Regions from separate parts of the Streptomyces sp. NPDC025793 genome, predicted to be linked through region 2. Evidence: riboswitches for the same ligand, from Rfam matches in the RefSeq annotation. Region 2 holds a riboswitch; the other holds the start of a gene.
The links. Region 2 has a riboswitch for S-adenosylmethionine ahead of ACZ4MF_RS10695 (putative leader peptide). Riboswitches for the same ligand answer to the same signal wherever they lie in the genome.
Positions count from the first base shown of each region.

Region 1 (5,507 bases), on a different contig from region 2:
CATGTTGGGCGAAGTGTGCATGTACAGCTTCATCATCATCATCCTGACGGGTGTCTATCTGACACTGTTCTTCCACCCGTCGATGAACGAGGTCGTGTACCACGGCTCGTATGTCCCGCTCCAGGGACAGCTGATGTCCGAGGCGTTCAACTCGACCCTGCACATCTCCTTCGACGTGCGCGGTGGTCTGCTCATGCGGCAGATCCACCACTGGGCCGCGCTGATCTTCCTCGCCGGCATGTTCGTGCACATGATGCGCGTGTTCTTCACCGGTGCGTTCCGCAAGCCGCGTGAGATCAACTGGCTGTTCGGCTTCCTGCTGTTCGTCCTCGGCATGTTCACCGGCTTCACCGGTTACTCGCTGCCGGACGACCTGCTCTCCGGCACCGGTGTCCGCTTCATGGAGGGCGCGATCCTGTCCGTGCCGATCGTCGGCACGTACCTGTCGATGTTCCTCTTCGGCGGCGAGTTCCCCGGTCACGACTTCGTGGCCCGGTTCTACTCGATCCACATCCTGCTGCTGCCGGGCATCATGCTCGGCCTGATGGTGGGCCACCTGATCCTGGTCTTCTACCACAAGCACACGCAGTTCGCGGGTCCCGGGAAGACCGAGAAGAACGTCGTCGGCATGCCGCTGCTGCCGGTCTACATGGCCAAGGCCGGAGGCTTCTTCTTCCTGGTCTTCGGTGTCATCGCGTTCATCGCGGCGGTCGCCCAGATCAACCCGATCTGGGCCATGGGCCCCTACCGTCCGGACCAGGTGTCCACCGGCGCCCAGCCCGACTGGTACATGGGCTTCTCCGAGGGCCTGATCCGGTTCATGCCGGGCTGGGAGATCAACCTCTGGGGTCACACGCTCGTCCTGGGTGTGTTCATCCCGCTGGTGATCTTCCCGCTGGTCCTCGTGGCGATCGCGGTCTACCCGTTCATCGAGTCCTGGGTCACCGGCGACAAGAGCGAGCACCACATCCTGGACCGCCCGCGCAACGCCCCGACCCGTACGGGTCTCGGTGTCGCCTGGATGACGCTGTACCTGACGCTGCTGGTCGGCGGCGGCAACGACCTGTGGGCCACGCACTTCCACCTGTCGATCAACGCCGTCACCTACTTCGTCCGGATCTTCTTCTTCGTCGGACCGGTCCTGGCGTTCCTCGTCACCAAGCGGATCTGCCTGGGCCTCCAGCGCCGCGACCGCGAGAAGGTGCTGCACGGTCGCGAGACCGGCATCATCAAGCGGCTGCCGCACGGTGAGTTCATCGAGGTGCACGAGCCGCTCAGCCAGGAGCAGCTGCACACGCTCACCGCGCACCACCAGTACGAGCCGGCCGCCATCGGTCCGGTGGTCGACGAGAACGGGGTCCAGCGCAAGGTCGGAACCTCGGAGAAGCTGCGGGCCAAGCTGTCCAGCGCCTACTACGGCGAGGACAACCAGATCCCGAAGCCGACCGTCGACGAGTACAAGGAGATCACGAGCGGCCACGGCCACCACTGATCCCCGCGTCGCCACGCCACGCCGAAGGGCCCCGTCCGCAAGCCGGACGGGGCCCTTCGCCCTGTCCCGGGGCCGATAGGGTGGGATCGGACGACGATTTCGCAGGTACGACCCTCAGGAGCGACCATGAGCGCTGTGACCCCCGCTGGAGGCGACACCGCGGCGGGCCGCTCCTGGCCCGCCCTGCTGAACGGCCTGCTGAACGGCGAGAACCTGTCCGCCGACGACACCGCCTGGGCGATGGACCGGATCATGCGCGGCGAGGCGACCGACGCCCAGATCGCCGGGTTCGCGGTGGCCCTGCGGGCCAAGGGACAGACGGTCGAGGAGATCACCGGCCTGGTCCGCACGATGTACGAGCACGCGAACGTGATCGAGGTGCCGGGCCGCACCGTCGACATCGTCGGCACGGGCGGCGACGGAGCGCGGACGGTGAACATCTCCACGATGTCCTCGCTGGTCGTCGCCGGTACGGGCGCCAAGGTCGTGAAGCACGGCAACCGCGCCGCCTCCTCCGCCTCCGGTGCCTCCGACGTCCTGGAGAAGCTGGGCGTCAACCTCGACCTCACGCCCCGGCGGGTGGCCGAGGTCGCCGAGGAGGCCGGCATCACCTTCTGCTTCGCGGTCAAGTTCCATCCGGCGCTGCGTCATGTCGGCGCCGCCCGCGGCCAGTTGGGCATCCGGACGGTGTTCAACCTGCTCGGTCCCCTCACCAACCCGGCGAAGGTGCGGTCCCAGGCGGTCGGCGTGGCCGTCGCGCGGGAGGCGCCGATCGTCGCGGGCGTGCTCGCGGAGCGCGGCAACTCCGCGCTGGTCTTCCGCGGCGACGACGGCCTGGACGAGCTGACGACGACGGCCACGTCCCATGTCTGGGTCGTACGGGACGGCAAGGTCACCGAGGAGGTCTTCGACCCACGCGACGTCGGTATCGACCTCGTCCCCGTGGAGGCCCTGCGCGGCGGCGACCCGGCCCACAACGCGGAGGTGGCCCGCCGGCTGCTGGACGGCGAGCGGGGCCCGGTCCGGGACGCCGTCGTACTGAACTCGGCGGCGGCCCTCGTCGCCCTGGACCCGACGGACACCCCGCTCGCCGAGCAGCTCGGCGCCGGCATGGCCCGGGCCGTCGAGTCGATCGACTCGGGCGCGGCGAAGCGGGCGCTGGAGCGCTGGGTGGCGGCGACCAACGCATAGCGGTCACGACGGGCGTCCCGCGATCCGGACCGGGGTTGCGGGACGACGATCAGTTGACGTAGGTTCCTGAACCAGGTCATGAGTGACAGTCATGAGGCCCCGGCCGACTGTCCGGCAACCCTCCGTCCGTGGCGGGGTGCCCCGGGTGAAGACCAGGTCGTAGGCAGCGAGGTCTACGGCAAGCGCGGACCCCTCGCACACTTCTGAGAGTGTGGGGCCAGGGGTCCTGGTCGTTCGAGGGAGCCTTCCGTGAGCAAGCGAATGCGATAGGGCCGCAGAGCCCCGCCTCCGCATCCCCTTTTCTCTTCTTTCCGTACGCCGCCCCGTGTCGTCTTCGGCTCCTTCGGCGTACGTCCTCACGGGAGTCCACTCATGTCTGTCTTCACCGCTGCCGCCGACCAGTCCGTTTGCTCCCCCCTGCCCGTTCTGGGCCGGGATGTCACCGTCCCGCTCGTGACCGGTGGCGAGGTCACCTACGCGGCGCTCGACTACGCGGCCAGCGCCCCCGCGCTCCAGCGCGTCTGGGACGACGTCGCCGCCTACGCGCCGTACTACGGCAGCGTCCACCGCGGCGCCGGCTACCTCTCGCAGCTCTCGACCGACCTGTTCGAGAACGCCCGCAGGACGGTCGCCGAGTTCCTCGGCTGCCGCGCCGACGACCAGGTGGTCTTCACCCGCTCGACCACGGACTCGCTCAACCTGCTCGCCCGTGCCCTGCCCGCCGGCTGCCAGGTCTTCGTCTTCGAGACCGAGCACCACGCCTCCCTGCTGCCCTGGCAGGACGCGCGGGTCACCTACCTCAACGCCCCGCGCACCCCGCGCCAGGCGGTCGAGACCCTGGAGCGGGCCCTCGCCGACCGCACTGCATCTATTCAAGAGGGGTACGGCCCGGCCCTGGTCTGCGTCACCGGCGCCTCCAACGTCACCGGCGAGCTGTGGCCGGTGCGCGAGCTGGCCGCCGCCGCGCACGCCCACGGCGCCCGGATCGTCCTGGACGCCGCCCAGCTGGCCCCGCACCACCCGGTGGACGTGCGCGACCTGGACGTCGACTGGGTCGCCTTCTCCGGGCACAAGCTGTACGCGCCCTTCGGCTCCGGCGTCCTCGCGGGCCGCGCGGACTGGCTGCGCGCGGCCGAGCCGTACCTCGCGGGCGGCGGCGCGAGCCGCACGGTCACCCGGCGTCCGGACGGGGGAGTGGCCGTGGAGTGGCACGAGAGCGCCGCCCGGCACGAGGCGGGCTCCCCGAACGTCATCGGTGCCTACGCCGTCGCGTCGGCCTGCAAGGCGCTCACCGAGGCCGGCTGGGAGAACCTGGTGGCCCGCGAGGAGCACCTGATCGCGAAGGTCCGCGCGGGCCTGGCCGCGGTGCCGCAGGTGAAGGTGCTGTCCCTGTTCGGCGACGACGCCCCGCGCGTCGGCGTGATCTCCTTCGTGGTGGAGGGCTGGAACAGCTCCCACTTCGCCGCCGCGCTCTCCGCCGAGTACGGCATCGGCGTCCGCGACGGCCTCTTCTGCGCCCACCCGCTGGTCCGCACCCTGCTCGGCAGCGACCCCCAGACCCAGGGCGAGTGCGGCGCCCCCGAGGCGGCCCCCGGCGAGAAGTCCCTCAACGCCATCCGCGTGAGCTTCGGCGCGGGCACCCCCGACGAGCACGTCGAGCGCTTCGTGACCGCCGTGCGGGAACTGGTGACCGAGGGTGCCCGGTGGACGTACCGCACGCAGGACGGCCGCTGCGTGCCGGCGGTGTGAGGGTTCGTACGCCCGTTCCGAGGCGGCTTTCAGCCGGTCAGGAGTCCAGTCCGATCGCGAAGGCCGCCTCCAGGTCGTGCTGGGAGTAGGTGCGGAAGGCCACGTGGGTGTCGGTGGCCTCCACGCCGGGGATCTTGCTGATCCGGCCGGGGATGACGTCGGCCAGTTCCTCGTGCCGGCCCACCCGGACCATCGCGATCAGGTCGTACGTGCCCGTGACGGAGAAGACCTCGCTGACCGAGTCCAGCGAGGCGATCTGCTCCGCGATCTCGGGGATCCGGTCCACGCTGGTCTTGATGAGGACGATCGCGGTGATCACGGCTGGTTCTCTCCCTCGGGGGCCGGAGCTGGGGTGCACTTCACTCTAGTCCCACGCCCGTAGCGCACCCACGCGTAGAGGAAGCCCAGCCCGAACCCCACCAGGTGCGCCAGATACGCCACCCCGGGCCCCTCGGAGGCCTGGCTCGCCGCCGCCCACTGCACCGCCACCCAGAACGGCAGCACGACCCAGGCGGGGAACCGCAGCGGCACGAAGAGGAGGAACGGCAGCAGACTGGTCACCCGGGCCCGGGGGAAGAGATACAGGAACGCGCCGAGGACCGCCGAGATGGCACCCGAGGCGCCCACCAGCGACTGTGCGGAGTCGGCGTTGGCGACCGCGTACCCGAGCAGGGCCAGGTAGCCGCATCCGGCGTAGAACAGGGTGAACTCGATCCGGCCCATCCGCTCCTCCGTCATCGCCCCGAAGACGAAGAGGAACAGCATGTTGCCGAGCAGGTGCACCCAGCTGCCGTGGACGAACAGGGCCGTGGCGGGCGTGAGGATCTCGCGGGCCGGCCCGCCGAACAACTCGGCCGGGACCACGCCCCAGTGCCGGAAGTAGGCCTGCTGGGCGGCCGCGAGGGCCTCCCCGGAGCCGTAGCCGGGGGTGAGCCCGGAGGCCGGGCCCAGCACGAAGATCAGGCTGCACAGCGCGATGAGCCCGTAGGTGATGGGTGCCGAGGTGCTCCGCACCGCTCTGAGAGTCCGGCCGGCCGTCGCGCTCCACTCGCTGATCATGAACACAGAGCATGAC
Region 1 is NZ_JBVHMR010000001.1:365,368-370,874, forward strand. It holds gene qcrB (cytochrome bc1 complex cytochrome b subunit) at 1-1,492, shown strand, start outside; gene trpD (anthranilate phosphoribosyltransferase) at 1,619-2,683, shown strand; SAM riboswitch class IV at 2,758-2,874, shown strand; gene ACZ4MF_RS01775 (aminotransferase class V-fold PLP-dependent enzyme) at 3,056-4,432, shown strand; gene ACZ4MF_RS01780 (Lrp/AsnC family transcriptional regulator) at 4,470-4,751, opposite strand; gene ACZ4MF_RS01785 (rhomboid family intramembrane serine protease) at 4,748-5,491, opposite strand.
Region 1: it holds a riboswitch for S-adenosylmethionine, as region 2 does, so the genes downstream of both, ACZ4MF_RS01775 (aminotransferase class V-fold PLP-dependent enzyme) here and ACZ4MF_RS10695 (putative leader peptide) in region 2, are expected to answer to the same signal.

Region 2 (5,507 bases):
TCGCCGATCCGTTTCACCGGGTTGAGCGAGACCGCCCGGGTCCTGGGGCACCAGCCCGATCCGCGCTCCGCGCACGGTACGCAGCTCCGCCTCGGACAGCGCGGCGAGGTCGTGGCGGCCGAAGCGGATCGTGCCGGCGTCGATGCCGCCGTTGCCCGGCAGGAGCCGGGTGATGGCGTGGGCGGTCGTGCTCTTGCCGGAGCCGGACTCACCGACCACCGCCGTCACCTGCCCCGGCCGGACGTCGAGGTCCACGCCCCGGACGGCCGCGACCGCGCCGCCCCGGGTGCGGTACGACACGGACAGGCCGCGTATCTCCGGCAGGGGTGCGGTCACGTCGTCACCGTCCTCGTCGTTCTCCCGTTCAGCGCGCTTCTCACGGCCACCGCGGTTCTCCCGTTCATCGGTCATCGCTGCCGGGACCATTCGGACGGTCTGCGGCAGCGCGTCGGCAATGGCCCTGGTGACCGGCCGGCCGGTGGCGACCGAGTCGCCGAAGTCCCCGCGCACCGTCCGGCCGAGGTACTCGGCGTACTCGACCAGTACCGGCTTGTCGAAGCCGTACTCGTGCCGCAGGGCGGCGATCTGCCGGGGGTCGACCTGCCCCGAGTCCATTCCGGCACTGGCCATCGCCGTGACCGGGTCGCCCGGCAGGTAGTCCAGCACCAGGAACGAGACCGTGCAGGCCGCCCAGAGCACCCCGGCCGCCTGGCCGAGCCGTTTGATCACATAGCGGCGCACGGGCTAGCCGATCCAGGTGTCGTGCAGCTGGATCCGGCTGGAGGCGTCGAAGTCCAGGTCGTGCACCCTCTTCGAGACGCCCAGCTGGGTCTGCAGCTCCACCACCGGCGCGTAGTAGGCGTTCTTCACGATCAACTGCTCCGCCCGGGCGACCAGTTGCTCGCGTTCGGCCGGGGCCGTGGTCGTGGCCTGCGCGGACAGCGCCGTGTCCAGATCCCCCGCCGGCACGCGGTAGAAGTTGGCGAGCCCGGTGGAGAAGGAGCTGCGCAGGATGTCCGGGTCGGCACGGGTGCCGTTGCCCCAGGCCGCGTCGTAGTCGCCCGACTGGAGCGTCGGGGCGAACCGGGTGACCTGGAGCTGCTTGAGGGTCACGGCCACGCCGATGGCCTTGAGCTGCTGCTGGACCAGTTCCAGCGCGGGCTGGTTGGTGGCCGCGTTGGGGAACCAGTCGATGGTCAGGTTCAGCCTCGTGCCGTCCTTGGTCCGGATGCCGTCGCCGGCGGTCTTCCAGCCGGCCGCGTCCAGCAGGGACCTCGCCTTCGCCGCGTCGAAAGCCAGATCCGTGCCGAGGCCGGTGTAGTCGGGCGTGGTGTGCGCGAGGATGCTGGTGGCCGCCCGGGTGCCGGTGGGGAACACCGTGTCGGCGATCTGCTGCCTGTCGATGCCGAACACGATCGCCCGGCGTACCCGGGCGTCCTTCAGCAGCGGTCGCGCGTTGTTGAACCCGAGGCCGAACACCACACCGGGGTTGGCCCGCCGCTGGAGAGTGACCCGGCCTCCTCCGAGCGCCGCCTCGTCGGCCCTGCCGACGCTGCCGATCGCGTCCACCTGGCCGGACTGCAGACTGCCGGTCCGTACCCCCGCCTCGGGGACGACCTTGAACACCAGCCTGTCCAGGTACGCCTCGCCCCTCTTGCTCCACAGCGAGGAACCCCAGGCGTAACCGCTGCGCCGGGCCAGGGTGATCGACTGGTTCTGCACGTACCGCTGCAGCGTGAAGGGTCCGGAGCCGATCACTCCGGCACTGCACTTCTGCTGCGGTGTCCTGTGCACGCTCGCCGATGACTCGATTCCCAGCGAGTGTGTCGAAGTGGCCTGCAGGAACTGGGCGTTGGGCTTCCTGAAAGCCACCCTGACGGTGAGGGGGCCGACCACTGTGGTGCTCCTGACGCCGCTCAGGTAGCCCTCGGCCAGCGTGCCCAGCGCGCCGAGCTTGGGCACCGCGTCGAAGTTGTCCTTGACCACCTGAGCGGTCAGCCCGGACCCGTCGCTGAAGGTGACGCCCGACCTCAGGTGGAAGGTGAACGTGGTCGCGTCGGAGCTGATGTCCCAGCTCTTCGCCAGCCACGGCACGATCTTGCCGGTCCTGGGGTCCTGGTCCGTCAGGGAGTCCACGATCTGGCGCACCGAGTAGATGGTGTCGTTGCTGGCGACCTGCTGGGGGTCCACGCAGCCGGCGTCCGAACCCACCGCGAAGGTCAGGGTGCCGCCGGACCTCGCCCGGCCGCTGCCCGAGCCGGAGCCGGCGGTGCTCGACCCGCACGCGGTCAGCAGCACACTGGCGGTGAGAAGGGCGGCCAGCGCCGTCCATCGGGAGGATCTGACATCGGCAAGTGCAGTCACGGAAGGGTTTCTCCTACTCGTGTCACCAGGCACGGGGTGCCGTCCGAGGCACGGCCGCGCACGGGCGTGCGGCCCCGGCCGACAGGCGGAAACGGGGATCAGACGGAAACGGGGATCAGGCGCGGGACGGGGATCAGACGGAGACGGGAGCGGCCACGGCCGCTCCCGGCCGTCGACCGGCGGCGGGAAGGCCCGTCAGTCCTGACAGAAGCAGCTGGTCGAGCGCTTCAGGTCGATGTGGCGGCGGCGCGCAAGCCGGGAGAACACCATCGCGACGGCGAAGGAGGCACGGGGGCCGTCGCTGCGCCGCATGACCCTCCTCCGTGTCTCCGGCCCGGTCAAGGGGCCACGCGCTTGCGGGGATCGTCGGTGATTCCGCCGGGCTGTCACCTGGAGTACCCCGCCGCGTGGGAGGGTTGCCGGTCAGCGAGCCAGGGCTTCACGCCGACACTCGATGTCGATCGCGATGCTACGGAGCGGTCTCGGCGTACGTCAATGCCGTCACCGGCCGCCCTACGACCGCCCGGCTCGGGATCCGCCGCGTTCGCGGGGAATCTTCTGACCTGCCTCGATCGCCACCGGCAGTCGGTTCTCGGCCGGTGGCAGCGGGCAGGTGGCCAGGTCCGTGTAGGCGCACGGCAGGTTCGCGGCGCGGTTCGAAGTCCAGGACGACCGTACCGTCGGCGGCGGGCGCCAAGGACGCCAACCGGCCGAAGACGCGGAAGGGTTCGGCATTTGTGACCGGTGCGACGGGCGCGAACCCGGTGGGGCCCGCGGAGCCGGACAAGGGCGTTCCTGCCGGGGCGTCGCCACCACCGACACGGCGCTCGAAGAGCCGCTGATCCCAAATTGCTAAAAGACCCGCGTATAGGCTCATATCGCGTCAATTCAGGACTGCGTTCCCCGTAAGAAAGGGTCGAACCATGCGTAGGATTCAGCGCGCTGCCGTCGTGGCCGCGGTGGTCACGGGGCTGTCCGCCCTCGGCGCCGGCGCCAGCTTCGCCGACGGCTACGACGCCCCTCCCAGCCCTCCGCAGATCACCGCCGTGGCCCATTCACAGGCCCGCGCCGTAGCCGTCGGAGGCGGCACCGCGGTGGCCAACTCGCAGGCCAACGCCGTGGCGACGTGGGGCGGATACCAGTACGGTCAACCGCAGTACGCCGCCCCGTCGGCGTGACGCGGCCGACCGACGTCGGGCGCGCGGACGTCGCTGGTGCCCAGCCGGTCGAACGACCCGGCCGGGCCCCGGCTAGCGTTTGATGCCCACGCCCGCCCACAGACTGATCTGGGCGTCCGTGGGCTCCGTCCCGTCGGCCGGTCCGGCGGGCCGCCAGCGGTGGCAGCACACGATGCCGGGGTCGATCAGGTCGAGTCCGTCGAAGAAGCGGCGGACGTCGCTGTGCGAACGGAACTGCACCGGAGACCCGGACTTGGTGTAGACCTCCGCGACCTTGTTCCAGGTGACGGGGTCGAAGTCGGGCGTGCAGTGGTTCATGGCGAGGGCGCTGCCCGCCGGGAGCGGGTCGAGCAGCCGGCGGACGATGGCGTACGGGTCGTGCGGGTCGGTGATGAAGTGCATGAGCGCGTTGAGGGAGAGCGCGATCGGCTGGTCGAAGTCCAGGACCTCCGAGGCCTCCACGGCACTCATCAGCTCATCGGGGTCCCTGACGTCGGCCTCGACGTAGGCCGTGCGTCCCTGCGTCGTGCTGCGCATGAGGCGTTCGGCGTACTTCAGGACGAGGGGGTCGTTGTCGGCGTACACGACGCGGGCGTCGACCGCGACGGACTGGGCGACCTGGTGCAGGTTGGGCTCGGTCGGGATGCCCGTGCCGATGTCCAGCCACTGGCGGATGCCGTGCTCCTGCGCCAGGACCCGGGTGGCCCGGTGCATGAACGCCCGGTTCTCGCGGGCCGTCACGTAGATGCCGGGGTGGGCCTGGGCGGCGACCAGGGCCGCCTCCTTGTCGATCTCGAAGTGGTCCTTGCCGCCGAGGAAGTAGTCGTACATCCGGGCCGAGTGCGCCTTGCTCGTGTCGAGATCCCGGCCGGCCTGCCTGGTGGTCATGTTCTCCCCTTCACGTGTGTGTCTGTCGGCCCGCAGGCCAGGAGCGGGACCGGTGTCGTCGTCCCGTGCGTCCGCCGCCGGTCACCCGGCGACCAAGTGATCGGCCAGGCCCTCTTTGACCCCGCGGACGAACGCGGCGATCTCCTCCGGCGCGTAGATCAGCGCCGGCCCGGCCGGGTCGGTCGACTGCCGTACGGCCACACGGCCGTCGGCGAGCAGTTTCGTCTCGACGCACTGACCGCCGTTCGGTCCGCTCCAGGGGCGCTCCCAGCCCTGTTCCCCGAGGTCGCGGGCCGGCATCCCGTTGTAGACGCCCTCGTCGGTGAATGTCACGAGTACTCCTTGCGTATGCGGTTCAAGAGCGCCCTGCTGTCCTCCGACGACGTCAGCAGCGCCATACGGGAATGCGCTTCGAGATGGGAGACGACGTCCGCGCGCTGGTCCAGGTAGACGGAGGCGGACAGAAGTTCGCTGTAGACGATGTCGGGCAGCTCGGGTTCCTCGAACCGGAAATACGTGAACGGGGCACACGCCCCGACATGCGCACCCGCGGCGAAGGGCACGACGTCGATGCTGACGTGCGCGAGCTCGGACATGTCCAGCAGCCGCTCGATCTGCTCCCGCATCACGTCCGGGCCGCCCACCACCCGGTGCAGGACGGCTTCCTCCATCACCACCCACAACGTGGGGGCGTCCTCCCGCTCCAGCAGGCTCTGGCGGCGCAGCCGCAGCTCCACGCGGCGCGCGAGCTCCTCCTCGCTCCCGTTCGGCAACCCGCCGCGCAGTACGGCGTGGGCGTAGTCGGGGGTCTGCAGAAGGCCGGTGACGTACAGGGGTTCATAGGTGCGCAGGGTCTTGGCGCTGGTCTCCAGGCTGACGTACGCGGTGAACCAGCTGGGGACGGCGTCGCGGTACGAGTGCCACCAGCCGGGCTCGTTGGCCTGCTCGGCCAGGTCGACGAACTCGTCGATCACCTGGCGGTCCGCCCCGTAGGTCTCCAGGAGCTTCTCCACGTAGAGAGGCTTCAGCGCGACCTCGGCCTTTTCCAGCCGGCGGATCGTCAGGGTCTTCACGCGC
Region 2 is NZ_JBVHMR010000004.1:101,035-106,541, reverse strand. It holds gene ACZ4MF_RS10705 (ATP-binding cassette domain-containing protein) at 1-741, opposite strand, end outside; gene ACZ4MF_RS10700 (ABC transporter substrate-binding protein) at 745-2,364, opposite strand; gene ACZ4MF_RS10695 (putative leader peptide) at 2,560-2,676, opposite strand; SAM riboswitch class IV at 2,710-2,823, opposite strand; partial or broken gene ACZ4MF_RS10690 (DUF1684 domain-containing protein) at 2,878-3,070, opposite strand; gene ACZ4MF_RS10685 (hypothetical protein) at 3,288-3,542, shown strand; gene ACZ4MF_RS10680 (SAM-dependent methyltransferase) at 3,615-4,430, opposite strand; gene ACZ4MF_RS10675 (DUF397 domain-containing protein) at 4,512-4,730, opposite strand; gene ACZ4MF_RS10670 (helix-turn-helix domain-containing protein) at 4,760-5,507, opposite strand, start outside.